DNA from 4 places in the Rhodococcus sp. 24CO genome. Region 1 is predicted to be linked to each of the others. Evidence: riboswitches for the same ligand, from Rfam matches in the RefSeq annotation. Region 1 holds a riboswitch; each other region holds the start of a gene.

Region 1 (7,343 bases):
GAGGTTCCGTACTGGAGTTCCACGACCTGCACGTCCGCGTCGTTCGACGAGAAGACCCAGGAATGGACCGTCGAGGTCAACCGCAACGGCGAGAAGCTGACCTTGCGTCCCAAGCAGTTGGTGATGGCAACCGGGATGTCCGGCAAGGCAAACGTTCCGACGTTCCCCGGTCAGGACAAGTTCCTCGGCGATCAGCACCACTCGAGCAAGCACCCCGGCCCGGATCAGTACGTCGGTAAGAAGGTTGTGGTCATCGGGGCCAACAACTCCTCGCACGACATCTGCGGCGCCTTGTGGGAGAACGGCATCGACGTCACGATGGTGCAGCGCAGTTCGACGCACATCGTGAAGTCGGATTCACTGATGGATCTGGGCTTGGGTGATCTGTACTCGGAGCGCGCACTCGCCGCCGGTATGACGACGCACAAGGCGGACCTCACGTTCGGTTCGTTGCCGTACCGGATCATGCACGAGTTCCAGATCCCGGTGTACGACGCAATCCGTGAGCGCGACAAGGACTTCTACGATCGCCTCGAGAAGGCCGGCTTCGAGCACGACTGGGGCGACGACGGTTCGGGCCTGTTCATGAAGTACCTACGACGCGGCTCGGGCTATTACATCGACGTCGGCGCTGCCGAACTGGTTGCCAACGGAGACATCAAGCTCGCCCACGGGAACATTCGAGAGCTGACCGAGAACAGCGTGATTCTCGAAGACGGTACGGAACTGCCGGCCGACGTGGTGGTCTACGCAACGGGCTACGGCTCGATGAACGGTTGGGTGGCCGATCTGATCGGTCAGGACACCGCCGACAAGGTCGGCAAGGTCTGGGGACTGGGGTCGAACACCACCAAGGATCCGGGACCGTGGGAAGGCGAGCAGCGCAATATGTGGAAGCCGACGCAGCAGGAAGCGCTCTGGTTCCACGGCGGCAATCTGCATCAGTCCCGCCACTACTCGCTGTACCTGGCTCTGCAGTTGAAGGCGCGCTACGAGGGCATTCCGACGCCGGTGTACGGGCTGCAGGAAGTGCATCATCTGAGCTGAAAAAGAACTGCTGTGCGCCTTTATCAACCGCGCGCGGTTAATAAAGGCGCACGGCAGTTTCAGCGAAGGGCGTACTTTTTTGCTACTTCGGCGTTCTTGGTCGCGCGCTCGGTGAGGAAGGCAAATGCCAATCCGAGTACGAGCCACAAGGTTGCCTGTGTAGCGAGGGACGAGAGGCGGAACTCCCACAGCAGAGTTGCCGGGAAGTCGTCGCCCACCTCGTTGATCGTGGGTAGCGAAACGTAGCCGATTGCCACGATGACCAGGAACGCAGCAACCGGAGCGGCGACGCGCACGCTGAGGAACTCGTGGGCGGATACAGCTTTTGCTGCCGCGGCGGCCGCGGTGACGGCCAGCAGTCCGAGGATCACGGTCGCGAGCCACAGCCAGGTTCGCTGGTTGATCGTGTCGGGATCGCCGACGGCTGGCGGATTGGCCGGGTACTTGAAGAACGGCACCGCCTCGATGGCGAGCCAGCCTCCCAATGCGATGGCCATCGCCAAGAACGGTCCCGACATGGTGGTGATCCGTCGCGCGTAGTTGGCGACTACGGCGAAGATGGCACCGAGGGCCAAGCCCGCGAGCGACGTTGCGAGGAAGAGTCCAGCGCGTTGACCATCACGACTGACGAGTGGGGCTTCTTCGTCGCCGTGCGTGTGTCCGGCGGTTTCGCCGGCGGCACTGTTGGCTTCTTCGATCGCGATGGCAGCGTTGACGTGCGGCTCACCCAGCACAAATGCAACTCCGCCGGCAAGGATGCCTGCGATCAAACCAGCCAACAAGCCACGAATCAGAAGTTTCGTGAAATTGTCGACTAGTGGCACGGGAGGCCCATCAAGTGGCGTCCGTCGTGCATCAGCTCATGCATGTACATGCCTGTGCGTGAGATTGCGCCCTGGTCGAATCCGACCAGGTAGAGAGCCAGCATCGCGAACAGCACAATAGCTGCGGCGAGGAAGGCAAGACGAGTCGAATCGATCGACGAGTCGGGAGAGTAGGCGAGTGCCATCGAAGCCTCCTGGGATTTTCGCGTCCCCTAGGTCAAATGCGATGGCCGGAGTGTCTGGCTGTCGAGGTGGGTTCACCTCGAATTACAGTGGCGCGACCGCTCCGGGCTTTCACCGGATTCCTGTCGACCATCGCGTGTACAGAGCGCACTTTAGCAGTGAATACACGAAAATCGTGAAGGGTTTTGCTCGCTAGGCGAGCAAAACCCTGCACGATCACGGATCAACTCTTGGCGGGGACGTCCAGAACTACCTCGAACTCGAGCAGCGACGCACCCGACGCGACGGGCTTGGCGCGCTCACCCGAATGCGCTGCGCGGGCCGGGCCGTCACGCCAGTCGGCGAACGCCTCCTCGGTTTCCCACTGCGTGACCACGAAGTAGCGGTTCTCGCCAGCTGTGGGGCGCAGGAGCTGGAAACCGAGGAATCCGGGAGAGTTCTCCACGGCATGTGCGCGTGCTGCGAAGCGCTTTTCCAGTTCGGGGCCGGCGCCCTCGGGGATTTCAATTGCATTGATCTTCACGACTGCCATGTAAGCGACATTACCGCGCGGCTTCACCGCGTACGGTGACATTCGTGTTGCATGACGAAGGTGGTACCGGCCAGCCGATTCTGTTGTTGCACGGCCTCATGGGTAGTGCCCGAACGTGGCGTCGGCATGTGCCCTGGATTCGCGAGTTCGGCCACGTCTACACGTTCGACGCGGCCGGTCACGGACGGCCGGCGCCCGCAGAATTGACGACCGAGGCATTTGTCGAAGACCTTGCGTCGGCGGTGGCAGTGATCGACACGCCGATGATCGTGATCGGGCACTCGATGGGTGCCCTGCACGCGTGGTGTTTTGCCGCCGCACACCCGGACCGAGTGCGTGCGTTGGTTCTCGAGGACATGGCACCGGATTTCCGCGGGCGCACTGCGGAGAACTGGGCTCAGATGGTGTCGTCGTGGCCGCAACCGTTTGCTACGGATAATGCGGTGAAGGAGTTCTTCGGTCCGGTTGCGGGACAATACTTTCTGGATTCGTTCGACCGCCGCGACGACGGGTGGTACCTGCACGGTGACGTGTCGACCTTTCGCGATATCTCGGAAGAATGGGGCACGCGGCATTTCTGGGATCAGTGGAGTGCAATCGAGGTACCCACCCTTCTCGTCGAGGGTGAGTTCACGATTACCCCGCACGGCCAGATGCGCGAGATGGCAGAGCGTCCGGGGACTCGGTATGTGCGCATTGCCGACGCGGGTCACCTTGTCCACGACGATCAACCAGAGCGGTACCGCGACGAAGTGACAGCGTTCCTGGTTGATCAGAGCTGACTTCGGATCGACGCTCCCGCTTCTTCGAGTTCGACGGCCCGCCTCGCCAGGAGCCCGGCTGCGAACTTGGCTTTGTCTCCGCTGTGTCGCGGTACGACGTGCAGATGTGAGTGAAAGACGGTCTGACCGGCGGCACGTCCGTCGTTGACCAGGATGTTGACGCCGTCCGCGGCGATGTCGCACCGCCGCAGCGCGCCGGCGATGATTGTGCCTACCCGGAACATCTCTGCGCCCTCGTGGTTTTCGAGTCCGTCGAGGTTGGTGGCGTGGCGTTTCGGCACAACAAGGGTGTGTCCGCGGCTGACCGGGCGGGCGTCGAGAAATGCGAGCACGGTTTCGGTTTCGAAAACACGAATTGCGGGCTCGTCTGCCGAGATGATGTTGCAGAAGACGCAGGTGTGGCTCATGACTACAGAATGTATCCCGTCGGTGGATCAGAGCAGACGTAGCTCCCGTGCGCGTGTGAGTGCTTCGCGTCGATTGTGGACTTCAAGTTTTCTGTAGAGCGTGCGCACCTGAGTCTTGACCGTGTTGACGGAGATGAAGAGTGCGTTTGCCATCTCCGTCAAACTGGCGTGGGACGCGATCAGATCAAGAACTTGTCTTTCTCTGTCCGTCAAAGTGACCAGGTTCAGCTCGTGTGGAAATGTTTCTCCTGGAGCAAGTTTCAGGAATCGGGCAAGAGCGCTCGATCCGGTACGTGCCAAGGATTCGAGGTGATCGACGTCGCGTCGAGATATGGTCGAGAACGATCGGAGATTGCCGGTTTGGTCGGCGATGCTGCAGGCATTCGACCAGGCTTCGGCGGCGCGGCGCGGCTCGTCACCTCGCAAATGCGCGACGGCTTGAATGAGGAGGGCCTCCATCTGTGGGCGTGGGTACGACTCTCGCGCCCAATCGAATTGGTGGCACAGCGCGATTGCCGATTCATTCTGACCGGCCCGCTGATATAGGCGCGCGACGGAAACCAGTGTCCAGGGATTGGCGGCCGGCTCGGCGATGTCCGACGACAGCGCCATTGCCAAGTTGCCGTCGCCGAGCGCGAGAGCCAGATCGATTTTGGTGGAGCGCAACAACGGTAGCGCAAAAGAATCAGGTTTCAGCTTTGCGGGGTTGTCGAAAATTCCCTTGCGCAGCAACGTGATAGCCGTCGATTCTTCCCCGCAGGTGAGTGCGTACTGGCAGTGCGTGTAGAGGACAAACGCCCACAGTTCCTCGTTGTTGTCGGGCTCTCCCAGGGCTGCGACGGCCTCATGTGCATCGTCGAGGTCGAGGGTGCACAGTGCAGTCAACGCACGGGCGACCAGTCCTGGCGTTCGTACCATCGAGTGGAGCCACCCATAGGTGTTCGGATGCTTGCGCTCGAGCCGTGACCATCCCTGCGACAGAGAGGGTTCCCCGACGATCGCCCAATTCATGGCTACGCCTCCCGCTGCATTGCGGGCGATGAAGTCGATGCCCTGTGATTCACCGCCCCAGTACGCCATACGCATCTCGGTGGTGGATTCCGTGAACCGTCCGCTCAGTTGAAACGTGATTCCCCACTGCACGCGCATCACCGGGAGTTGCGGGCTGATGTCGTCGGGGTTCGTGTCGAGAGCGCTTCTGCTGATCTCGGTCAGGCGGCGCGTCGTTTCGGCTGCTGGCCCGTATTTTCCGGCGACACGCAGCATGATCGAGTGAACACAGCCGACATTGAGTACGTCTCGGGCGTCCTTGCTTGCGCCGATCGCTCGGAGTTCTGCGGCAGAGCGGGGCAGCGCGGTGATCGGCTTGGGGACGTCGCCAGGGTGCATTGTGAACAGGTCGCGACCCGCCAGAGCAATCGAACTCTTCCTTGCCGTTGCGGGCGGTATCTGTTGCAAGGCGCGGCGGACGGTATCAAAGCTTTTGGAAAGCATTGTTACCCAATTATTTTCGATGATATCGATGGCAAGATCCCAGTCGCCACCTTCGGTCGCGTACTTCAACGCCGACGCGTGTTGGCCGGAGTCGAGTCGGAAGTGTGCCAGCGAGGACAATTGCTGTGTCGGATCAAGCCCGAGCTGTGGCTGAGTTGCCATCAGTGACGTGCGAACTGCCGCTGGAAGTTCCCAGGTTTCGTCGGTTCCGATTTCGATTCGGGAGAGTGTGCCGGCCGATTCCAGCTCCAATAGGCGTTCACGAATCCGATCGCGGGATTCAGGAGAGGTGAAAAGGTGCGCTGCAGTGCTCACATCCAGGGTTCGCGCTGTTGAGCACGATACGAGGAAGTCCCGATGGTCAGTGATGTCGGTGTTGTCGAGGATCGTGCGCCGGGTGTACTCGTCGATCGTGTGTTGAAGGTTCAGCTCGAGGAGTTGATCTCGATCCTGTTGTGTGGGTAGCGCTTCGACGACCGCGGCACCGGCATGTACGAGAGCGGGTAGGCCGCCGGTCATAGTCGTGATCTTCTCGGCTTCGCCGGGAAAGGGAGTCAACCCGCCTAATGTCAGTAGGTTGGCTGTGTCGGCAGCGGTGAAGAGTAGTTCCTCGGCGCGGATCAGTTCGTGATCTATCTCGAGGAAGTACGGTTCGGCGAACAATGTGAGTCCCGACAATGTCACAGCTATGTCCAACTGATGGCAGTGGGTGACCAGTTCGAGAATTTGTTCTTCGAGTGTGGGGTTCGGGATGAGGTCTGGCCGAATCAATACCAGGAGAACTGGATTGGTGACGTCAGAGAATGTGGCGGCGAGGTCGGTGAACGGATCGCCGGATGCATCTGGGGTAACAATGCCGGACTGCCGGCAGTGGCGCAGGATGGTCGTGAGGTATTCCGATGCGCTCGAATTGACTTGTGGCGCGGGAACCCACACGAGATCGTGGTCCGAGGTGTCGGAAGACTCGAGCCAGGATTTCAGGAGATCGGATTTATCGTATCCGTTCGGGGCGCGCACAATTGTCAGGGGAGTCCGGCGATCCAACTTTGCAAAGAGCGCCTGACGGAGGAGCGGTCTGGCGATGGCAGAGTGATTGATGCCCTCGACAGTTGCGTTCCCCTCCCGCCCCAACATCCCTGTGTGCCTAATCCCCGCTGTGCTTGTGCTTGCAATCTTCGGACCAACAGGCACGAGAGATTGGGTGGAATGTCCAATTCTTCGTGCGCTTCCGAAATAGTAACTGGTGCGGAGCATCGATGCCTGAATTAGCGCAATTCGGGCACAATTCTTCTCGGGGGATGCCAGCGCCTGGCCGATAATCCATCCTTACCACGGGCTTTTGGTCCCGAGAGTGAGGACGTAGGACCATAGCTCGAGATTCGCCGGAGAACTGCGGTGAGTGAGCGCCCAACCCGCTCTCAGCGGTTACCCTCGCCGGCCAGCGCAAACAGGCCGTCTTCGGTTTGTTCCACCAATCCGTCGACAAGCAGTGAATGCAGTGCGCGGTCGCGTTGACCGGGGTCGGTGAGCCAGACGATGTCGAGGCGCGCACGTTCGACGGGATGGTGGGTCTCTCGAAGAACTGCCATCAACTTGCCGCGGACCTGGCGATCGGTTCCGGCGAATTTCTGCACTTTCTTCGGTGGACCGGTGTGTGCCGGTTTTCCGGAGGCAACCCAAGCGCAGTTGGGTAGCGGGCAGGTGTCGCAGTTGGGTGTACGCGCCGTGCAGATCACGGCGCCGAGTTCCATGAGAGCAGCGCTGTAGGTTGCAGCTCGTGCGCGGGTGCGGGGCAACAGTGCGGCGACGTCCGCGAGATCGCGCGTGTTCGACGGATTGCCCGGCTCTGCGTTGCCGTGCACGGCCCGGGCAACAACGCGGCGAACGTTGGTGTCGACGACGGGAACTCGTTGTCCGTAAGCAAAGCACGCCACGGCACGCGCCGTGTAGGAGCCGATGCCCGGCAGTGACAGCAAAGTGTCGACAGCGCTGGGGACCACGTCGCCGTGTTCGGCAGCCAGGACGCCGGCACACTCGTGCAGACGCAATGCGCGTCGTGGGTAGCCGAGTTTGC
Region 2 (7,343 bases), on a different contig from region 1:
CGTGATCTCGGACTTTGTGATCGATCGCGAGGCTGTCGATCTGGGTGGGGACATCGCATTCGGTTTTGCGGTGAGCAACAACGGCGGTGAGTCCGTGACTGTGGCAATCGACTACATAGTCCATCACGTCAAGGCCAACGGACTCACCAGTCCGAAGGTGTTCAAGCTGACCACGCGCTCTCTCGAGCCCGGGGCCAGCGCGAAGGTAGCCAAGCGGCATTCCTTCAAACCGATCAGTACGCGGCGGTATTACGCGGGCACACATTCCGTCGAGCTACAGATCAACGGGGTTACACAGGGTCTGAAATCTTTTCAGCTCCAAGTCGCTGCGGACGATAGCTGACCGAGGGATAGCCGTCTTCGGGGTCGATAGTGACTTTCGCCCGGACCCGGTAGACCTGTTCGACCAGGTCCTCGGTCAGCACTTCGGTCGGTGTACCCGACGCAACCACCCGTCCGCGTTCGAGCACGACAAGGCGGTTGCAGAACATGGCCGCCACGTTGAGGTCGTGCAGGGCAATGTAACTGGTCACCGGCAGCGTCGACACCAGCGACAAGATGTCGAGTTGGTGTGAGATGTCGAGGTGGTTGGTCGGCTCGTCGAGCAGCAGCACGTCCGGTTGCTGAGCCAGCGCGCGGGCGATCTGCGCGCGTTGACGTTCACCACCGGACAGCGTGTGCCACAAGCGTCGTCGCATCGACGTCATGCCGGTATCGGCGAGTGCCTGATCTATTGCATCGTCGTCAGCCTCTTCCCCGGAACCGAACAGCGTGCGGTGCGGAATGCGGCCGAGTCGGACAACGTCGAGCACACTGATATCGACCTCGGTGTGGGCGTGCTGATCGACTACTGCGATCTTCCGGGCGACGGTGCGTCGGCGAACGCTGCTGATACTGGTGCCACCCAGCGTGACATCGCCCGAATCAGGAGATGTGACTCCAGCCAGGATGCTGATGAGTGAGGACTTCCCGGACCCGTTGGGGCCGAGGATCCCGATGGTGTCACCCGGTTGTGCAGCGACGCTTACCCGGTCGAGGATCAGGTTCTTTCCGCGATGCCACACTATGTCGTGCGCTGCGAGGCTCATGCGCTTCTCCTCATTCGGAACAGGATGACCGCAAACGCGGGAACGCCGATGAGGGCCGTCACAACGCCGACCGGAATTTCCTGGGGAGCAAACGCCGTACGTGCGATGGCATCCACCCACACCATGAAAATCGCACCGATCAATGCCGTGGCGGGGAGTAACCGGCTGTGTCTCGAACCGACTAGAAACCGTGCGGCATGCGGAAGTACCAGTCCCACAAAACCTATCGCCCCGGCAGCGCTGACCAGTGCGGCCGTAATCAGTGCGGTGATGGTGAGAAGGAGCAGTCGAACGCGCTGGACAGGGATCCCGAGCGTCGCGGCGGCGTTGTTGCCGAAGGTGAAGGCGTCCAACGCCGGAGCCTGGGCGAGACACACAAGGATTCCGACGGCTACCACTGCGCCACACAGAACTACGTCCGTCCAGCCGGCACCGGCCAACGAACCGAGAAGCCAGAACAGGACACCACGAGTCTGCTCGGCGTCGGCGGACGAAATGACGATGAACGACGTGAGCGCCGAGAACAGTTGTGTACCGGCAACACCTGCCAGGACCACCCGGGACGTGCCACCGCCGGCTCCCGCCGCAAGCAGCATCACCAGGCCGAACGAGACGACTGCACCGGCAAATGCACCGGCGGACAGCGAGATAACGCCGCCGCCGATGCCGAGCACCGCGATCATCACCGCGCCGGTCGATGCCCCGGACGAAATTCCGAGAACAAAAGGATCGGCCAGTGGATTACGGAGCAGTGACTGCATGATGACGCCGCACAGCGCGAGCCCGGCACCGCAGACCGCAGCCAACAGTGTTCGGGGAAGCCGTAATTCCCAGACTATGCCGTCCTTGATCCGGCTGACACCGGACGACCCGACACCCCAATGTTCGAACACCACGGCGTATACGTCGCGAACCGACAGATTGGCCGGGCCGATCGTGATCGCCAGCGCAATCGAGAACCCGAGAACCACCAGACCGATCAGGAACAGCACTCCCAGAGTCGATCGCGATTCGAGACGCGCAGTGCGCGTGCTCAATTGGCCAAGCCCCAGTCACGCAGGGCGGTGGCGGTCTTCTCGACGCCGTCGATCGTGCGGATGGAAGGGTTGAGATCGGCGCCGTTAACGACGATGTACTTCTTGTCCTGCACAGCTTGCAGACGTGAGGTGACCGGGTTGGATTCGAGGAAGGCGATCTTGCTGGCCAGTGCGCCGCCGTCGATGCTGCGTCGGCTCAGGTCCGCGAGCACCAAGGCCGTTGGGTTGTGATCGAGAATGGTTTCCCAGCTGACCTGTGGCCATTCGTCCGTCGTGTCGGCAAAGATGTTCTCCGCTCCAACAGATTCCGTGATAATTCCGGACGAGCCGCAGCAGCCCGCCATGTACGGCGTCATGGTGTCGGCAAACCAGAATGCGAGGGAGACTCCGGACGCGTCGACGGAATCGGACGCTGCCGCGAATCGATCCTGTAGTTCGGCGACAAACTGCTCGCCTCGATCCCGCACGTCGAAAATTGCTGCCAGTTCCCGGATTTCCTGGTAGACGGTCTCGATCTTCAACGGTTCGGTGCGAGCGCCGTCCGCATTCGATGCCGAGGAGACTTTGCCGTCGCAGCCGTTGTCGGTGGGAGAGAGGTACGTCGGCACGCCGAGCGCGGCGAACTGATCTCGGCTCGCGACGCCGCCCTCGGCGATCGTGGAGGCAAACGACGCCGACACAAAATCGGGTTCCGTGTCGAGGACAACCTCGAAGGACGGTTTGTTGTCGGCAAGGCGCGGGACTCGATTGTTGTCGGCTGCGAGGTTCTCGCGGACGGGATCGGTCCACGTAGCGGTCCCGACCATGCGGTCTGCGAGTCCGAGGGACAGCAGGATCTCCGTGGAGCCTTGGTTGAGGGAGACCGCACGCGTCGGCGGTGCGTCGATAGTGACCTGTTGGCCACAGTTGTCGATGGTCAGGGGGTAGTTGGACGAGGTGGCGTCACTCGCGGTGACGGAGTCGCCGGAGGCGGCGCAGCCGGCCAGACCCAAAGCGAGAGCCGACGTGGCAACAACTGCTGATGTGAAGCGCATGAAACGCATGAAGAGGGAACTCCTTGCTCAGGGCTCGATCGCGGAGCCGAGAATTCGCCGTGCTCGATCAGCGAGTATCCGGACTTCGATCCCTCGAGAAGGTTCGTCACCGTTGCGCGTCAGCCCTGGACTTGCACCAGGTTCCCTCGCCGATCGTGGCCGCACGAACGGCCACGTCAACCATAACGAGCCGCTGGTTTCTCCCCGCAAACACAGGGGTGGAATTGACCTCGTCGGCACTCGAGGTATCGTGGCCGTCATGCAGCGCGTCTATTTCTGGTTTAGCAGGCCGGCCCCGGGTGGGCCTGCCGGCGTAACCACGCGCTGACAACCTCCACCCAAGAGCCGGACTACAGACCGGCTCGCTGGAGTTCATTTCACCTCTGGGGTCGGCCTGAGAACAGGAAACCGAAACCCCATGACTGTCACCATCGACACCACAGCCACACCGGACAGCCTTGACGATCAGCGCACTGTAAGTATCAGTCCGCTCGTATCGCCTGCGACTGTCCGTGCTCAGCACGCACCAGACGAGGTCGCGGCCGCAACCGTGCGCACCGGTCGGGCCGACACCATCAACATCCTCAATGGCGAGGACGATCGTTTGATCGTCGTTGTCGGTCCGTGCTCCGTGCACGATCCGGAAGCCGCGATGGACTACGCTCGCCGGTTGGCCGCCAAGGCCGAAGAACTACGGGACGACCTGCACATCGTCATGCGTGTCTACTTCGAAAAGCCGCGCACCACGCTCGGGTGGAAGGGACTGCTCAACGATCCGCACCTCGACGGCACCTACGACGTGAACACCGGTCTTGGTATCGGCCGCAAGCTACTGCTCGACGTGTCCAGCCTCGGTCTGCCCGTCGGTTGTGAATTCCTCGACCCGATCATGCCGCAGTACATTGCGGACCTGGTCAGCTACGGCGCGATCGGTGCCCGCACCGCCGCGAGCCAGGTGCACCGCCAGCTGTGCAGCGCACTGTCCATGCCCGTCGGAATCAAGAACTCCACCGAAGGCGACGTACAGGTAGCCGTCGACGGTACCCGCGCTGCCGCTGCGAGCCACGTGTTCCCCGGAACCGACCTCGACGGTCAGGCTGCCTTGATCCGTACCGCCGGCAACCCCGACTGCCACGTCATCCTTCGCGGTGGCAGCGACGGACCGAACTACGACGCCGAGACCGTCGCGGATACCCTTGCCCGCCTGCGTAAGTCGAACTTGCCCGAGCGCGTGGTCATCGACGCGAGCCACGGCAACAGCAGCAAGGATCACGAGCGTCAGGTGATCGTCCTCGACGACATCGCAGCTCGTCTCGCCGCCGGTGAGCAGGGAATTGCCGGCGTCATGCTGGAAAGCTTCATCGAGGCCGGTCGTCAGGACCTGACCTTGGGCAAGGCGGACGAACTCACCTACGGCCAGTCCATCACCGACGCGTGCATCGACTGGTCCACCACGGCAGCGCAGTTGGACCGTCTGGCGCAGGCCGTTGCCAGCCGCAGGGGCTGACACCCCCGTGCGCCTTTCTGGTAGTGGGCGCTACCAGAAAGGCGCACAGGCGTTTACGCCAGAACTTCCCGTGTGGCCGTGACCAGACGTTCCAGCCAAGCGTCCGTGCCGATGGTCTGACGCAGCGGTTCGTTGGGCAATTCGATGCTGACCGGCAGACCGGCAGGCAGGGTCGACCAGATTTCGGCCAGCGCGATACCTCCGGTACCGGGCACTAGACGCTCTTCGCGGGCGTGTCGGATCAGTTCTGCGTCATCGATGGGAGCGGGAGTCGAACCGTCGCACATCTGGGCGTAGTGCAGCCACTCGCGCGGGATGGACGCTAGATCCTCCAGCGTTGTTGCCGAGCGGTCGGTGTGGAGTGCGTCGACGAGAACGCTCCGAGCCGGACCGTCTGCTGCCGAGACGATCTCGATGGCAGCACGTGCATCTGGCACTGCGGTCCACGGCATGAACTCGAGGGAAGCGACGATGCCGTAGTTCGCGCACAGTTCCGCGAGGCGGGCATAGGAATCCGTGAGACGAGCGCGGTCGCGGTCGTCGCCGCCCACCAGAACGGCCTTGGCTCCGAGCTGTGCGCCTGCTTCGAGAAGCGGAACGTAGTCGGCGGGGTCGAAGTCGGCTGCAAGGCGGATGATTTCGAGGTCGAATACATCGACCGGCGAATCACCCAGTCGACGCACCAGCTCGTCCAACCCCTGCTTGTCCTCGTGCAGAGGATAGGCCGTCGTACCTGGTGCCGCGGGCATCAGACGGATACCGATGGTGTCGAAGCCGTGCTTTTCGGCCAAGTCGACGTGCTGCATCGGGGCGGTGTCCAGCACCGTGAGGGCTGCAAGTCCGAGTGAGAGTGTCATGCGTGCGCTCCAACTGTCTTGGCGTCGGCCAGTTCCCGGCCGGCCAGGTAACCGAAAGTCATGGCCGGGCCGAGATTGATGCCGCCGGACGGGTAATGCCCACCCATGACGCTGGCCTGATCGACGCCCACCGCGAGCAATCCCTCGATGGGTCGGTCATTGTCGTCGAGAACATGGGACGCGGAGTCGGTGACAAGTCCGGCAAAGGTACCGAAACTGCCCGGAACAACCTTCACCGCGTAGTACGGACCCTTCTGCAGGGGCGCGAGCGACGGGTTCGGCCAGGGATTGGCGGTATCGCCGGAACCTCGGTTGAACGGTGTTGTACCGCGACCGAATTCGGGGTCGTCACCGGCCACAGCCCCGATATTGAAAGCTGCGACGGTTTTCTCCAACTGCACCGGATCGACGCCGATCTTCTCTGCCAGTTCGCGAACGGTGCGACCACGGGTGAGGTATCCCGAGCGCAGGTACGGCTGGATCGGGATCGGCAGGGGCTTGGCCATGCCCAGCGGGAGGTAGCGCACATACTGCTGATCGGCGATCAACCACGAACACACTTCTTCGCCCTCAGGAACCTGGTCGACCATCGCGAGTGTGTAGTCGTGGTAGCCGAGTGCCTCGTTGACAAAACGCTTGCCGTTCGCGAGAACTCCGATGACACCGGGCTTTCCGCGGTCGAGGATGTGCGGGAACACCGCTTCCTTGCCGTTGCGGTAGCGAACGATGGAGACGGGGCAGTACGCGACGGGGGAGGCGAGTGTGCGGTCGAGGCGGCCACCCACGGATTCGCCGAGGGTGATGCCGTCGCCGGTGGTTGTCTTGGGGGTGAGCGACCAGTGCTCGTTTCCGGTGGGTGTCCGCGGGAACAGTTCCCTGCGGCGGTCGATGTCCTGGGCGAAGCCGCCGGTGGCCAGTACGACGCCGCGCCTGGCAGTTACCGAGTACGCGCCATCGGGGCCTTCGAGGCGGACACCGACGACGCGGCCGTCATCATCGGTCTGTAGCGATGTTGCCGACGTCTTCACCCGAATCTCGACGCCCAGATCGAGCGCTGAGCGCAGCATCATGCCGACCAGTGCAGTGCCGTTGACGAGCTGCTGACCACGACGCTTGGTGGCGAGATCGAACATGTGCTTTGTCACGCGAACACCACAGTGCACAAAAGCTTTCGGTGATCGGGTCGAATGCAGGAATGCCTGCAGGTCGGGTCCGGCCATGATGCCCATGCCGAGGAATGACGTCTCGTACAACTGTCGACGCAGTAGCGCCGCGACGTCGGGGCCGAGCTTTCGCAAGCTCACCGGTTTCGGTCCGACGGAGCGGTGACCGGTGCCGGCTCCCGGTGTGTCGCCGTGGATGTCGGCGATCTTGGCCCCGGGAACAAACTTCAGCGCGGTCTTTCGTTCGAAGAACTCGACCATCTCCGGCGCACCGTCCAGGAGTGCATCCACCTTGGCGGCGTCGAAGTTGTCGCCGAGGCGGTTCTCCAGATATGTCCGCGGCGCCGAGCGATCTTCGACAACACCGTCGGCGATGGCAAACATGTTGCGCGGGGTCCACATCCACCCTCCCGACCATGCCGTTGCGCCGCCGCAGGTGTCGGCCTTCTCGACCACGAGTACGGACGCGCCGCCATCTGCTGCGGCAATTGCTGTGGAAAGCCCGCCTGCGCCGGAGCCTACGACGATCACGTCGTAGGTGAGGGAGGTACTGCTACTCATTGCTGCTCCTTGGCAGTTGTTGCGAGGGTAGGTGTCGACGTCAGTTCGACAACCTTGCCCGTTCGTGACGATTCGTAGATTGCGGCGATGATGGCA
Region 3 (7,343 bases), on a different contig from region 1:
CACCGCTGGTTCCTGAACACTGGCCGAGACGGTTCGGGCAATCTCCCTGCGCGACAATGCCGTCGCATCCACCCGATCGATCAGCACCGCACCACCGCTGGGAGTCAGCGCGTTGTAACAGCAACGCAGCGCCGTCGTCTTGCCACTACCGTTGGGGCCCACCAAACCGAGAATCTCACCTGCGGAAGCCTGGAAACCTATGCCGTGCAGCACCTCACGACTTCCCAGGCGGGCCCGGGTATCGACGAGTTCGAGAATCACTGCTCCAACCTCCTGTACTGCCGGTAGAGCATCCAGACAAATATCGGCGCTCCCACCAAAGCAGTAATCACACCCACCGGGAGCTCGGTCGATTCCGACACCGAACGTGCCACCGTATCAGCGGCCACCATCGCCACCGCGCCCAGCAACGCAGCGGCGGGAAGCAGACGAATTGCTCTGGTACCCACCACAAATCCGGCAAGATGCGGAATCAGCAATCCGATGAAACCGATACCGCCGGCGACGCTCACCGCAGCGCCGGCCAGTACCGACACCGCAAGAAGCGACAACACGCGGAAGCGTCGCACGTTCATACCCAAGGCAGCGGCGCCGTCGTCGCCGGTCTGCAGGACGTCCATCCACCGCGCGCTGAGCAGCAACGCAACTCCGACGACAACAAGCGCTACGGTCGGAAAGATCAGCGTCGACCATCTCGAATCGCCGAATCCGCCTGCTATCCAGTGCATCACGGACGTCACATGCCGATCGTCGGCCAGAACCAGAATACAGAACGTGATGAGCGCCGAGAAGATCTGGGCCAGAGCAACTCCCACCAGGATGATTGCCGTGGGCTGGGGGTATCTGCCACCGATCACCAGGGCAAGGAACAGCGGAATCATCGCACCGACAAAGGCTGCAACGGGAATCGTGAAAACTCCCAGGACGCCGACACCGAAGCCCAGCACGGAGACCAGGACCACCATGAAACCCGCGCCGGACGACACACCGAGAAGGTACGGATCGGCCAACGGATTGCGTGTGACCGCCTGCGCCACCGCACCTGAGATCGCCAACGACGCACCCACCACGGCAGCGGTGAGGGCGCGCGGCAGGCGGGAGTCGATCACTATCGACTCCCGCGCCGCCGACCACCAGGTCTCGAAAGTCCCTGGCGCCAAGCGTGCTCCGACTATCGCCCACACGTCACCGATCGGAATGCGGACCGAACCGAAGGACACCGCCAATCCCAGCATGGCTGCCAGGGCCAGCAGCAATCCGGCCAGCAGAGCCCCGAAACCGGAACGTGAAAGGGTCACTTCGACGCGTCGGCGCCCGGTGTGAGCGCACTCGGATGGAAAGCGCTTGCAATGGTGTTCGCCGAGCGCACGAGACGAGAACTCTCGAAGAGATCAGCGAGAGGCACCACAACAAATCGGTTCTGCGTTACGGCCGGAGTGGTTGCCATCAACGGTTGCGACCGCAGGAAGTCGATCTTCTGATCCGCTGTCTTGTCTCCGTAGTCGATGACAACAATCGCTTGGGGCGCGCGCTCGGCAACAGCCTCCCAGCTTGCATCGATGTAGGGCTTGGCGCCTTCGGAGAAGATGTTTGTCACGCCGGAGTACGCGGCAACCAGTTGCCCGACGCCGACACCACCGATCGTGGTCGGAACATCCTCACCACCGTCGTAGAAGAAGGTGGACACCGGCGCGGCGTCGCCGACTGAAGCACGGACTGCGTCCAGGCCGGAGCTGATCTGCTCGGCTACGGCGCGAGCGGAATCCTCGACTCCCAAGACGCGGCCGAGTTGGGTGTAGTCGTTTTCGAGCAGTCCGATATCGGGGAATCCGGTGCCGCAGTATTCCGAGAAGAGGAAGGTATTGATCCCTTTCTCGGCAAAGGCGTCGCGTGATCTTCCCTGCTTCTCGTTGAATGCGCTGGTCATTCCGCCGACAACAAAGTCCGGATCCACGTCCAGAATCTGCTCGGCACTCGGGAACGTGTCGGACAGACTGGGGATCTTGTTGAACTGTTCGGCCGTCTCCGCGGTCGGCGGGTTGTCGCTGTATGCCCGTCCGACAATGCGATCACCCGCGCCGATCTCGATAAGTGCTTCGGTGACATGGCCGTTCAAGGACACAATTCTCTGCGGCGGTGAATCGAAGACCATTTCACGGTCGCAATTGGTGATGCTGACCGGCTGAGCAAATGACTCCGTCGACGCGGAGTTTTCGGTTGCCTCGCCTTTCGAACAACCGGCGGCCATCAACGCTGTCGCGATCAACACGACAAGGGTGCGGGTGGGGGAAATCTTGAGTGACACGGGACCTCGCAAAAGGGCTCAGAGCCACGAATGAGAATCCTGGGAGAACACCGACCGCGCAGAGGGAATCCGCGGGCAGGGCTCTCGCGGGACTTCCGTTTCGTAGACCACGACGAATGGATGTCGCACACCACGCGGCGGGCATTCGGGCTCATTCGTTCTCGATGATTCGGGAACGAACCTACCGTTGCGGGTCAGCGCCGGATTTGGACCGGCTTCCCCCACACGCATGGCTTGCAAGTGCTTCCAGCAGTATGCATGACACATCCGAACCGAGTTGCAACGGCCTCGCCACGTACATTCCGGACCCGCTCCTGAGCACGGTATTCCGCCGCGCACCTCGAAAAAGGATTAGCATGCGGTACCACCGAAATTCGGAAACTCTGGACAGATCGGAATAGACGTGAAAAAGATACTGAATTCCCTTTCCGAGGACGAATACGTGTTGATCCTCGAGACCAAAAAGGATCAGATTGCCGAACTCGACGAAGACGAACTGATCGCCCTGCACACGCGCATTCGTCGGGCCCGCAACAAGTACACGAAGTTGTACCGACGTGAGGGTTCGGCAAAAGTGGCCGAGAAGAAGGGCCGCGGATCCGGTAAGTCGGCAAATGCGCGCAACGCCGGTAAAGCAGAAGTTTTCGAAGACGCGCTCAGCAGAGTGAGCCGCCGTTTGGCAGCGGTCTCGCGTCAAAGCGCCCGCGAACTCAAGGACGAACGGCTGGGCCGAGCTCGCAAGGACGCTCCATCCTTCAGCGACATCGACACGAGTAACGGAAAGGTCGCGTCCGCGGGAAAGGCCCGCGTCGACGAAACTCGTAGTTCGCCGGGCAAGAAGAAGTTCGAAGCGTCCAGTATCGCCGCCGGTGCACGGCGCCAGGCCAAGAAGGACAATCGCTGACTCCACGCACCAGGTTTTAGCCGATGTTGCCGCTGAGCGTGACTTACGTTCAGCGGCAACGGCGTGTCATGCCCAGGAATCCCTCCCCCGGATACAGTCGGTACGGCCATGTCCGAAAATTTCACCGGAGTTGATCAATGACACGCTGGGCCCAAACCGTCGTTTCCCGAAAATGGTGGGTGCTCTCGCTCGCGGTTCTCATCGTGCTTATCAGTGGCGTGTGGGGTCTCGGAGTATTCGGAAAGCTCAGCCAAGGCGGGTTTGTCGACCCGGGAAGCGACTCCGCGAAGGTCGCAGCAATCGTCGAGGAAAACCTCGGACCGCAAACCGCGGACATCATTGCGATCTACACACCGACCGACGGCCGAAGTCTCGAGGACATCGGCCCGGCCGTGACAGCCACAGTCGACGAGTTCACGGCCAACGTGCCGACGGCCTCGGTGAAGTCGTATTGGACCGCCGATGCCGCGACCAAGGCAAATCTGGTCTCCAACGACGGAACGATGGGCGCGGTTGCCATCACCTTGGCACCGGACTCCGGAGTCACCTCCGCCACATTCTCCGATCTGCTCCCCACGCTCGAAGTGGAAGGCGCGCAAACACAATTCGCCGGAAACACGGTGGTGGGTGTCGCCTTCAACACCACGCTGGAGAAGGATCTTGTTATCGCGGAGGCTATAGCCATCCCGATCACCCTCGTGTTGTTGGTCTTCATCTTCGGCGGCCTTGTCGCCGCAGCCGTACCGGTTTTTGTCGGAGTCCTGAGCGTGCTGAGCGCCTTGGCCGTCCTGCGAGTTCTGACGTCGGTCACCGAGGTCAGTTCGTTCTCGATCAACGTGGCCTCATTGCTGGGGCTCGGCCTTGCCATCGACTACGGATTGTTTGTCGTCGGTCGGTACCGCGAGGAACTGAACTCCGGTTCCGAACCGGGCGCCGCAGCCACCCGCACCGTTCTGACGGCTGGTCGTACGGTGATGTTCTCGGGTCTGCTGCTGATCTGCGCGTTCAGCGGCATGCTCGTGTTCCCACAAGCTGTGATTCGTTCACTGGGGTTCGGCGCCATCGCCGCCGTGCTGAGCGCGGCCGTACTGTCGCTGACCGCGGTACCCGCCTTGCTTGCCATTCTGGGCCATCGCATCAACTCGTTGACATGGCGCAAGGGCGCAGCCCAACGCGGAGAAGAACGCTCACGCAGGTTCTGGGGTCGCGTCGTCACGTGGGTGATGAAACGACCTGTTGCCGTATCGATCACGATTGTCACCCTGCTTCTCGTCCTGGCGTCGCCGCTGCTTGGCGCACGACTTGGCGAACTCTCGTACACCGCGTTGCCCGCCGACGACCCCGCTCGCACGGCCATGGACACGCTGGTCAACGAATTTCCCCAGACCGGCAACGGCGCGACACTGATCCTGCAGGCGGAGGGCGATACCGCACTCAACCCGGCCGAAGGCACGGCAGTAGCCGAAGCCGCAAGCCAAGTAGAGGGCATCGCACAGGCTACCGTCGTCGCGAGCACCAATTCGCTGATCGCAATCCAAGCGTTCTACAGCGAAGGCTCCACGCCGCAGTCCCAAAGTGACGCTGTCACCGACCTACGCGAGATACCTGCGCCCGACGGTGCCGAATTGTTGGTCGGCGGCGGGCAAGCCACCGTCGACGACGGCAATAACGCTGTCCTGCACTGGCTGCCGGTCATGATTCTGATCATGGTCGGTTCAACCCTGATTCTGCTGTTCCTCGCCTTCGGATCAATTGTGTTGCCCATCAAGGCTGTGCTGATGGCGGCCTTGAGTTTGGCCACCACCTTCGGCGTCCTCACCTTCGTCTTCCAGGAAGGCCATGGCGTCGAACTTCTCGGTGTCAGCCAGACGCCCCTCGAAGCAACATTTGTCGTCCTGATCCTGGCCGTTGTCTTCGGACTGTCCACCGACTACGAGGTATTCCTCATGTCGCGCATGGTCGAAGCGAAGAACGACGGCGCGACAACGGAAGAAGCCGTCAAGTTCGGCACCGAGCGAACGGGCCGCATCGTGACGGCAGCAGCACTGCTCCTCATTGTCGTAACGGGTGCTTTTGCCATGTCAGGTCTTGGAGTGATGAAGTTCCTCGGAGTTGGCATGATCGTGGCACTGATCGTCGACGCAACCATCATCCGCATGCTCCTCGTTCCATCCCTGGTGAAACTCATGGGCGAAGCAAACTGGTGGGCGCCGGGGTGGATGAAGAAAATCCACGCGAAGGTCGGCATCGGGCACTGACCCGCTCCCGGTTTTCCCTGATCGGGTAGTCATCCTCGAGGATGACTACCCGATTGCGTATATGGACCTCTGAGGCCAGGGTCGTCAGAGTTGAACTGATGCACGACGGCTAATTCAGAATCAGGCCTGAACCCAGTTCGCGAACGGACGTGGCAACAACGGGCCGAACAGGTTTGGGATCCGCCCCACAGCTCGGTGGACGTGGAGCCAACTCCGACGTCTGCGTTTCCACTTCCCAGCTCCGACCGTCGACGTGCTCGACAATGCACAGCTGACCGCCCAGATCGTCCACACTCAGGTCGTCGATGCCGCAGGGAATGTACTGCCGAACAGCAATTTCCGCGACTTGGCCCACCGAGTTCCACGGACTCCGGCCCCGCAGCCCAGGAAGATGCACCTCACCGCTGACCGCTGACTTCACCGCCGCAAGGCTTTCCGCACCGGACAGTCGGCCGTAGGTATAGCCGCTGGGCAACAAGATCATCGACGGCGCAAACCGATGACCGCCCGTATGCGAGCATTCCCACACGTTCTCGCCGAACGCCGGAACCAACTCCGCTGCAATCGGCCTGCCCAGAACTGCGCAACACTGATCACGTTTTCCGTGCGCGCACACCAGCACCACCGGTTCATCGACCCGGACGCCCAGTCCTGGGGCCGGCCCACTGAGCAGAGCGAAGTCGATGTCGAGAAGATCGAACGGCGAATCGATCTGCATGCGCTCGCACCACGAATCGTCAGGATCGGAGCGAGCAAGAAGCACCGTGTGACCGGCAGAGGCTATTTCGTGTCGACCCGGATGCCTGATGAACATCACGCGCACGTCCGCAGCGTCCGCGCGACGACTCAGTTCGGTGGCAAGCTCCTCCCCGAGAGCCGTGCCATCGAGAACATCCCGACCCCAGGCACCGACAAACTCGAGGCACACCCAACCACGCACAACGGCCGCCGTGCCTTCCAACGGTTCGTCGACGGCAGACAACGCTGAGCAAGTCTTGGCTTCGGTCACGAATGCTTCGGTCACGAATGCCATTGTGTCAGCCCTCGTCAGTGAAACTTCTTACCCTCCTCGAGTTGGCTGATGAACTTCTGTATCCGGCGGGTCCTGATCTCCGGGCGCTTCGCTTCCAGCAGGCGATAGAAGATCGCGAACCGATTAGTCGAATTCAACGTTTCGTAGAAGGCCTGCGCCTGGGGATTCAAGGCCAATGCGTCGAGAAAATCCTGCGGCACCTCGGCTTTCGCGGAACCTTCGTACGCACGCTCCCACCTACCGTCGGCTTTGGCTTTCTCGATCGCAGCAATGCCCGCGGGCTCGAGCAATCCTTCGCTCTCGAGCCTCGCAACAATCTCGACGTTGCGTTTCGACCACGGGCTACGCGCCGTGCGCGGTGAGAACTTCCGCAAGAAAAAGTTGTCGTCGACCTTCCTCGGCAGGCTGTCGATCCACCCGAAACACAGGGCGACATCGAGCGCCTGGTCGTAGTCGATCGACGAATGGGCTGACGACTTCTTGGCCATCTTCAGCCACACCCCGGGGCTCACCTCGTAGTTCTCGGATAACCACCGACGGAATTCCTCACCGTCCGCAAAGTATTCGATATCCAGTTCCGGCGCCATCACTACTCCTCTGAAGTCGAGTTACCCATACTCTGACAAATCCCTGCGACAGATATCCAAGAGTTCCCAGTGCAAGCACCCATTTGCTGATGCTCACCGCGGTAGTGAACCGCACCGTCCTGTCGGTGATGCTGTCACGATGGTCGAGCAGATACAGCCCGGTGATGTTCTCGACATAGTCACCGGCAGCGGACAGTACCGGCGCCGCGGCAAGCGCCTTGCGAACCGTCGGCGAGAGCGGGGTGCGCTCCCCCAA
Region 4 (7,343 bases), on a different contig from region 1:
CATGCGCCACTTCAGGTGTGGTCCACGAGGTGTCGCCGGGTCCGAGGCCGACGACAACAACTTCACCCGCACTGTCTTCGCGCGGCGCGGCATTGTTCGACGGGCTGGGAACTATGGCGATGGAGAAGTACGGAACGCCGTCTGGATCGACGTCGGCGGCAGCGTCGACGCGCTGGCGAGGTGTACTGGCCCGCTCGACGTAGTGCGCTTCGCCGAGTCGGCCGGCGTCCTCGAGTGAACGCAGAACCGGCGGGAAAGTGCGACCCAACTTGAGGATCGCTGCGGCGTCTGTTTCCTTCAAGCGTCGCGTGAGCTCGGCTTGCGGCAATGTTCCGGGCAGGATGGTGAGGATCTCGTCACCCTCTACCAGGGGTTTTCCGAGTGCGGCCGACGCGGCACTGACGGAGGTGACACCGGGGATGACCTCGGCCTCGAAACGATCCGCCAGGCGTTTGTGCATGTGCATGTACGAGCTGTAGAACAGTGGGTCGCCCGCAGCGAGTAGCGCAACAGTGCGTCCGGCTGCCAAGTGGACGGCCAACCTTTCGGCTGCGACTTCGTAGAATTCGTCCATCGCACCCTGGTAACCACCCGGATGGTCGATGGTTTCGGTCGTGACGGGGTACACGAGGTGTTCCTCGATCTGGCCGTCGCGCATGTACGGAGCAGCAACCCCGCGGGAAATGCTCTTTCCGTGCCGCGCGGAATGGAACGCGATGACGTCCGCCTCACCGATCACGCGGGCGGCTTTGACGGTCACCAACTCCGGATCGCCGGGTCCGATGCCGACTCCCCACAACTTGCCTTCGCTCATTCTTGTTCGCTCGCAATCGCATTGACGACAGCCGCGGTGACGGCGCTGCCGCCGCGTCGGCCTCTCAGTATCAAATGTTCTATGCCGCTGGGATGTTCGATCAGCGCTTCTTTGGATTCGGCGGATCCGATGAATCCCACGGGTCCGCCGACGATAGCAGCAGGCCGCGGTCCGCCCGCCTCGATCAGGTTGAGGAGATGGAACAGAGCGGTCGGTGCATTGCCGATCGCGACCACGGCGCCTTCGAGTTTCTGCCCCCACAGTTCGATAGCGGCCGCCGAGCGCGTGTTGTCGATTGTGTTCGCCAGCAACGGAACCTGCGGGTCGCGCAGTGTGCAGATCACTTCGTTGTCGGCAGGCAGGCGCTTGCGGGTAATTCCGGCGGCGACCATGTTCGCGTCACAGAAGATCGGCGCACCCGCACGCAGGGCAGCTCGGGCGACGGTGACGACGTTCGGTGTGAACGCGATGTCGTCGACCAGGTCGACCTGACCGCTGGCATGGATCATCCGCACAACAGCTTGCGAGACATCCGCCGGGAAACGGCTCAGGTCGGCTTCGGCCCGAATTGTGGCAAAGGACTGGCGATAAATTTCTGCGCCGTCACGGATGTACTCGATCATGGGGCACAGGATAGAGGTATCACTGATCGGTCTGATTCACCCGGTAACCGTCAGTCGTCGCAATCACGTCGGCTACTTTCGCGCGGGGGCGCCCGCAGGAACGGTCACAGCCCGCCCAGTGCTGCCGGCCTTCGATCGGTAGTGAATCCTGCTCGACGGCTTCGATGGCGTCCGCTCGGACATCGGCGAGCGACTTCTCGCATCCGGGGCTTCCGGTGCAGGCTGTGACGTCGAGCCACGGCGAATTCTCGTCGAAGATCAAGCCCATCGGCGCGAGAACTCGCACCACCTGCTCGGCTGCACCTTCGTCCAGATCGAAGATCATGATCGAGCGCCACGGCGTCACGACCACGGGTTTTTCGATGGCGGCGAGGAATTCGGCGAGCCGTGCGTCGAGGAGTCCGAAGCGGAGCCCGCCGCCCAATGCGACGGTTCCGTCGCGTTGTTCGAGCCACCCGATGGCCGGCCCGGCGTCTGGGGCAAGGTCGACGGCACCAGCAAATTCGGCCGAAAGTCCCAGGCGGTCGATGGTTCGAGCGATTCCGTCGGGCACTTCGGCCAGTCGCCAGTGCTTGTCACGAAGATTCAGGAACGCGTGCGCGGTGTCGAGGAGCAACGGCACAGCGTCGTCGACATGGACGAGGTGGTTGGTGCGATGCCCCGCGAGCACGAGGGAGTGCTCGGATTCGCTGTGGGCGTGCAGTCCGAAATCGCCGTGCAGACCACTGATGTCGCCGCGGCCGTCGTCGAGTGTGAAGAGTGTTCGTCCTGGTAACTGCGCCAACGCCGGGTCCGACTGCACCGCCGCGTCAAGATGGCGAACCAGCTCACGCACATCGGCGACACCCCCGATTCGGCCGGAGAGCGGCGACGCCAGAATGTTGCGAACCCGCTCGTGCGTCGCTGAGGGAAGCAAACCGGCGGACGCGATCCGTTCGGCAAATACGTGGGGGTCTTTGACAGCGCGGAGTTGAATATTTCCGCGTGAGGTGAGTTCCATCTGCCCGTTGCCCACGTCGCGGGCGGCCTCGGCAAGCGTCTGCAACTGGTGTGGAGCCAGCGCGCCGCCGGGTAGGCGCACGCGCGCCAACGGGCCGGCTGCGGCCTGGTGAACTTGCAGTGCTCCAGGGCACGCATCTGGCTGCGAACGGTCTGTGGACATGGGTCAAGGGTACGACCGTGCAGAGCGCGGACCCGCGACCGGTAGCATCACGGGCAACCAGTGACAGCAGGTGAGGAAACCGGTGAGATTCCGGTGCGGTCGCGCCACTGTGAGTGTGTGCAAGCGGAACTGTTTCCGTTTGTACACACGAGTCAGACCCTCAACTGCTGTCCATGAAAGATCTTTTTCACGGGGCGCGAAACCCCAGGAAGGTTTCACCTGTGATTCTTCTGCTCTCGACGTCCGACACCGATCTGCTGAGCGCTCGCGCAAGCCAGGACAACGGCGACGGCGTTTCGTATCGGTGGGCAAACCCGTCCAGGCTGCTGGTTTCCGAGGATCTACCTGGCTTGCTCGACGGCGCCGATCTTGTGATCGTGCGCATCCTCGGCAGCCGTCGGAGCTGGGAAGACGGCCTGAACATGGTCCTGGCCAGCGGCCTGCCCGTCGTGGTGCTCGGCGGCGAACACGCACCTGATGCCGACCTCATGGAGTGCTCGACTGTCTCCCCGGGCGTTGCGGCTGAAGCGCACAACTACCTGGCGGAAGGCGGCGCAGACAACCTCGCTCAGCTGCACCACTTCCTGTCCGACACGGTGCTGCTCACCGGTCACGGCTTCGAGGCCCCGGCGCGGCTGCCGTCGTGGGGAATTGCTGATTTTGCCCCAGACATCACCGCCAACAGTGGTCCCGTCATCGCGGTTCTCTATTACCGCGCCCAGCACCTCGCCGGGAATACCCGCTACGTCCAGGCGCTCTGCGATGCGATTGCCGATGCCGGCGGCACTGCGCTCCCGATCTACTGCGCCTCGTTGCGCAGCGCCGAAGCTGAATTGCTGACCACACTCCGCCGCGCCGACGCCATGGTCGTGACGGTTCTCGCAGCCGGCGGAACGAAGCCGGCCACCGCGTCCGCGGGCGGCGACGACGAAGCCTGGGACGTGGCAGCACTCGCCGCACTGGACGTACCGATCTTGCAGGGGCTGTGCCTGACCAGCAGTCGCGCTACCTGGGATGCCAACGACGACGGACTGTCGCCGCTCGATGTCGCAACCCAGGTTGCGGTCCCCGAATTCGACGGACGCATCATCACGGTGCCGTTCTCGTTCAAGGAAATCGATTCCGACGGTCTCTCCACGTACATGCCTGATCCGGAGCGTGCAGCCCGCGTGGCCGGAATCGCGGTGCGCCACGGCAAGTTGCGTCATATTCCGACGCCGGAGCGTCGTGTTGCATTGATGCTGTCGGCATACCCAACGAAGCACGCTCGCATCGGCAATGCCGTTGGACTCGACACACCAGCCAGCGCGATCGACCTGCTGACCGAAATGCGCAGCACCGGTTACGACCTCGGACCCGTCGACGGTCCCGACTCTGTTCCCGGCTTGGCCGCCAAGGATGGCGACGCTCTGATTCATGCGTTGATCGCGGCCGGCGGGCAGGATCCCGATTGGCTCACGGCCGAGCAGCTCGAGGGCAACCCGATCCGCATTTCGGCAGCGCAGTACCGCGAGTGGTTCGCCACCCTGCCTGAAGATCTGCGTAGCGGCGTCGAAGAGCACTGGGGTGAAGCGCCCGGCGAGCTGTACGTCGACCGGTCGCAGGACCCGGACGGCGAAATCGTCATCGCCGCACTGCGATTCAACAACATCGTGCTCATGGTTCAGCCGCCTCGGGGCTTTGGTGAGAAGCCCGTCGCGATCTACCACGATCCCGATCTGCCGCCGAGTCACCACTACCTTGCCGCGTACCGTTGGATCGCTGCGACCCCGGACAACGGCGGATTTGGTGCCGACGCGGTTGTTCACCTGGGCAAGCACGGCAACCTCGAATGGCTGCCGGGCAAGACGCTCGGCATGTCCAGCAGCTGCGGTACCGACGCCGCGCTCGGTGACCTGCCCCTGATCTACCCGTTCCTCGTGAACGACCCGGGGGAGGGAACCCAGGCAAAGCGCCGGGCGCACGCGACGCTGGTCGATCACCTGATCCCGCCGATGGCCCGCGCCGAAAGCTACGGCGACATTTCCCGGCTCGAACAACTACTCGACGAGCACTCCAACATCTCCGCGCTCGATCCGTCCAAGCTGCCGGCCATCCGCCAGCAGATCTGGACCCTGATGCGTGCAGCCAAGATGGACCACGACCTCGGACTTGCCGAACGTCCGGAAGAAGACGTGTTCGACGACATGCTCCTGCACGTCGACGGCTGGCTGTGCGAGATCAAGGACGTCCAGATCCGCGACGGTTTGCACATCCTCGGCCGCGCACCCGAGGGTGACGCCGAAATCGAACTGGTACTCGCGATGCTGCGGGCGCGACAGATGTGGGGCGGCGAGCAGAGCGTTCCCGGTCTTCGTGAGGCACTCGGCCTGAGCGAGGACGGCGACGAATCACGTAACCGCGTCGACGACATCGAAGAAAAGGCGCACGCGCTCATCCGCGCCATGTCCGACGCCGAGTGGAATCCCGCTGCGGCGCAGGGACTCAGCGACGATCCGACCGTCATCAAGATTCTGCAGTTCGCAGCCACCGAGGTAGTACCGCGTCTGCGTCAAACCTCCGGCGAGATCAAGCAGGTGCTGCACGCACTCGACGGCGGCTTCATCGCGGCCGGCCCGAGTGGATCGCCGCTGCGCGGATTGATCAACGTGCTCCCCACTGGCCGCAATTTCTACTCGGTCGATCCCAAGGCGGTTCCGTCGCGTCTGGCGTGGGAGACCGGCCAGGCCATGGCGGAGTCTCTTGCCGCCCGCTACCTCGCCGATCACGGGGAGTACCCACGTTCGGTGGGTCTGTCCGTGTGGGGTACCGCCGCCATGCGTACATCCGGCGACGACATCGCCGAAGTGTTTGCGCTCCTCGGTGTTCGCCCCGTCTGGGACGAAGCCAGTCGACGCGTCGTCAACCTCGAGGTCATCGATCTCGAAGAACTGGGACGCCCGCGCATCGATGTCACAGTCCGCATTTCCGGCTTCTTCCGCGACGCGTTCCCGCACGTCCTGGCGCTGCTCGACGACGCCGTGCAGTTGGTCGCGGCGTTGGACGAGACCGACGAGCAGAACTACATTCGCGCCCACGCACAGGCAGATCTTGCCGAGCACGGAGACGCCCGGCGTGCAACCACGCGTATTTTCGGCTCCAAGCCCGGAACCTACGGGGCTGGTCTGCTGCAACTCATCGACTCCAAGACCTGGCGCGGCGACGACGACCTCGCCGATGTGTACACCACGTGGGGCGGCTTTGCGTACGGCCGCGGCCTCGACGGAATCCCCGCCGCCGACGACATGCGCAGCGCGTACCGTCGAATCAACGTGGCGGCCAAGAACACTGACACACGTGAACACGACATCGCGGATTCCGACGACTACTTCCAGTACCACGGCGGCATGGTCGCAACCGTGCGCGCGCTGACCGGGAAGTCTCCCGAGGCATACATCGGCGACAGCACCCGGCCGGAATCGGTTCGCACACGGACACTTTCGGAAGAGACCGCACGTGTCTTCCGGGCGCGCGTGGTCAATCCCCGCTGGCTCGACGCGATGCGCCGTCATGGGTACAAGGGTGCATTCGAGATGGCGGCCACGGTCGATTACCTCTTCGGGTACGACGCCACCACCAACGTGGTCGCGGACTGGATGTATGAGAAGCTGGCCGAAACCTACGTCCTGGACGAGCAGAATCAGAAGTTCATGACGCAGTCCAATCCGTGGGCATTGCACGGTATCGCCGAACGACTTCTCGAAGCTGCTGAGCGCAAGATGTGGGAGCACCCGGAGCCGAAGACGCTCGACGGGTTGCGTCAGGTGTATCTCGAAACCGAAGGCGAGCTCGAAGGGGAGTAGTTACCCACGTTTGTCGGTCCTCCGACCCATAATGGCGGAATGTCAGTTTGCACACGTTTCCGACGGGACGGCGTCCGCTGCACCAACCAGACCGAGTACGTCGACGGTTGGTGCCGGGCGGACGGGTGCGACGGGTTCCTGCGGGCCGAGCAGTCGGGCGCCCCGGAATCGGTCGGTGTTCCGCACGGCACGGCCAAACACATCCGGATGTCGCGCGATCTGCCGGTCGGCGACATCGCGGTCGAGGATGTCCACGACGTGCGGGTTACGGTTCGCGCCACGGACAGCTTTCGCTACCACCACGGCGGAGACGAGCGGGCAGCGGAGTTCCAACTGCGCAACATGCTCGAGGATTTCCTGCTGAAGTCTGCCCGTAGGCCGTCGAGTGGCGGTTACCTGCGGCTCTCGCGTAACGGTTTCGACGTCGTGCTCTCGCCCGATCGAGGCACGATTACGGGGTATTCGACGATCCATCGCGAGCGGACGTGGGAACAGGTCAAGAGCGGGGTCAAGTCTCGTTTCTCGGGTCGTAATCATGGCGGTTCGGGAGTGCCACGCCCGGAAATGGGTCCACCGGTGTTGGCGGAGGACTTTGCCGACACCTTCGAACCGTCTTCGGTGCATCTGACGGTGCGGGTCCGTCAGGCCTACGCCCGAATCCATGCGCTGACTGCCGACGTCGACACCACACTTCGGCGGGCACTCGCACAATGGGATCCGCGGACTCTCGTCCAACTCGGTGAGGGGCTGTTCGAAATCCAGGCCGACAACAATTTCTGGCTGGTCTCACCCGATTGCCGTGTGCTGATCGGGGTCAGGGACCATCCCTTCAGCACTTAGATTTTCTCAGCGCTTCGAGTTGATGATCTGCGCGATGTTGCGTTCGGCCAACGCCGTGATTG

Evidence for each region. Region 1 has a riboswitch for cobalamin ahead of V2B23_RS14980 (CbtB domain-containing protein). Riboswitches for the same ligand answer to the same signal wherever they lie in the genome.
Region 2: linked by a shared signal. The riboswitch ahead of V2B23_RS27890 (ABC transporter substrate-binding protein) and the one ahead of V2B23_RS14980 (CbtB domain-containing protein) in region 1 are both predicted to bind cobalamin.
Region 3: linked by a shared signal. The riboswitch ahead of V2B23_RS20120 (ABC transporter substrate-binding protein) and the one ahead of V2B23_RS14980 (CbtB domain-containing protein) in region 1 are both predicted to bind cobalamin.
Region 4: linked by a shared signal. The riboswitch ahead of cobN (cobaltochelatase subunit CobN) and the one ahead of V2B23_RS14980 (CbtB domain-containing protein) in region 1 are both predicted to bind cobalamin.

What each region holds. Positions count from the first base shown of each region.
Region 1 is NZ_JAZFNF010000005.1:439,220-446,562, reverse strand. It holds gene V2B23_RS14990 (NAD(P)-binding domain-containing protein) at 1-1,047, shown strand, start outside; gene V2B23_RS14985 (CbtA family protein) at 1,107-1,871, opposite strand; gene V2B23_RS14980 (CbtB domain-containing protein) at 1,862-2,056, opposite strand; cobalamin riboswitch at 2,083-2,203, opposite strand; gene mhuD (mycobilin-forming heme oxygenase MhuD) at 2,278-2,586, opposite strand; gene V2B23_RS14970 (alpha/beta fold hydrolase) at 2,631-3,368, shown strand; gene V2B23_RS14965 (HIT family protein) at 3,359-3,775, opposite strand; gene V2B23_RS14960 (LuxR C-terminal-related transcriptional regulator) at 3,803-6,403, opposite strand; gene V2B23_RS14955 (A/G-specific adenine glycosylase) at 6,688-7,343, opposite strand, start outside.
Region 2 is NZ_JAZFNF010000015.1:9,397-16,739, reverse strand. It holds gene V2B23_RS27905 (DNA alkylation repair protein) at 1-343, shown strand, start outside; gene V2B23_RS27900 (ABC transporter ATP-binding protein) at 291-1,088, opposite strand; gene V2B23_RS27895 (FecCD family ABC transporter permease) at 1,085-2,125, opposite strand; gene V2B23_RS27890 (ABC transporter substrate-binding protein) at 2,122-3,168, opposite strand; cobalamin riboswitch at 3,211-3,343, opposite strand; gene V2B23_RS27885 (3-deoxy-7-phosphoheptulonate synthase) at 3,578-4,666, shown strand; gene V2B23_RS27880 (sugar phosphate isomerase/epimerase family protein) at 4,720-5,523, opposite strand; gene V2B23_RS27875 (FAD-dependent oxidoreductase) at 5,520-7,247, opposite strand; gene V2B23_RS27870 (Gfo/Idh/MocA family protein) at 7,244-7,343, opposite strand, start outside.
Region 3 is NZ_JAZFNF010000007.1:489,015-496,357, forward strand. It holds gene V2B23_RS20110 (ABC transporter ATP-binding protein) at 1-261, opposite strand, end outside; gene V2B23_RS20115 (FecCD family ABC transporter permease) at 258-1,298, opposite strand; gene V2B23_RS20120 (ABC transporter substrate-binding protein) at 1,295-2,248, opposite strand; cobalamin riboswitch at 2,425-2,568, opposite strand; gene V2B23_RS20125 (hypothetical protein) at 2,709-3,209, shown strand; gene V2B23_RS20130 (MMPL family transporter) at 3,347-5,467, shown strand; gene V2B23_RS20135 (sucrase ferredoxin) at 5,577-6,491, opposite strand; gene V2B23_RS20140 (YdeI/OmpD-associated family protein) at 6,515-7,087, opposite strand; gene V2B23_RS20145 (hypothetical protein) at 7,047-7,343, opposite strand, start outside.
Region 4 is NZ_JAZFNF010000001.1:780,645-787,987, reverse strand. It holds gene cobJ (precorrin-3B C(17)-methyltransferase) at 1-814, opposite strand, end outside; gene V2B23_RS03545 (precorrin-8X methylmutase) at 811-1,437, opposite strand; gene cobG (precorrin-3B synthase) at 1,457-2,599, opposite strand; adenosylcobalamin (AdoCbl) riboswitch at 2,647-2,817, shown strand; gene cobN (cobaltochelatase subunit CobN) at 2,821-6,441, shown strand; gene V2B23_RS03530 (hypothetical protein) at 6,481-7,281, shown strand; gene V2B23_RS03525 (GMC oxidoreductase) at 7,288-7,343, opposite strand, start outside.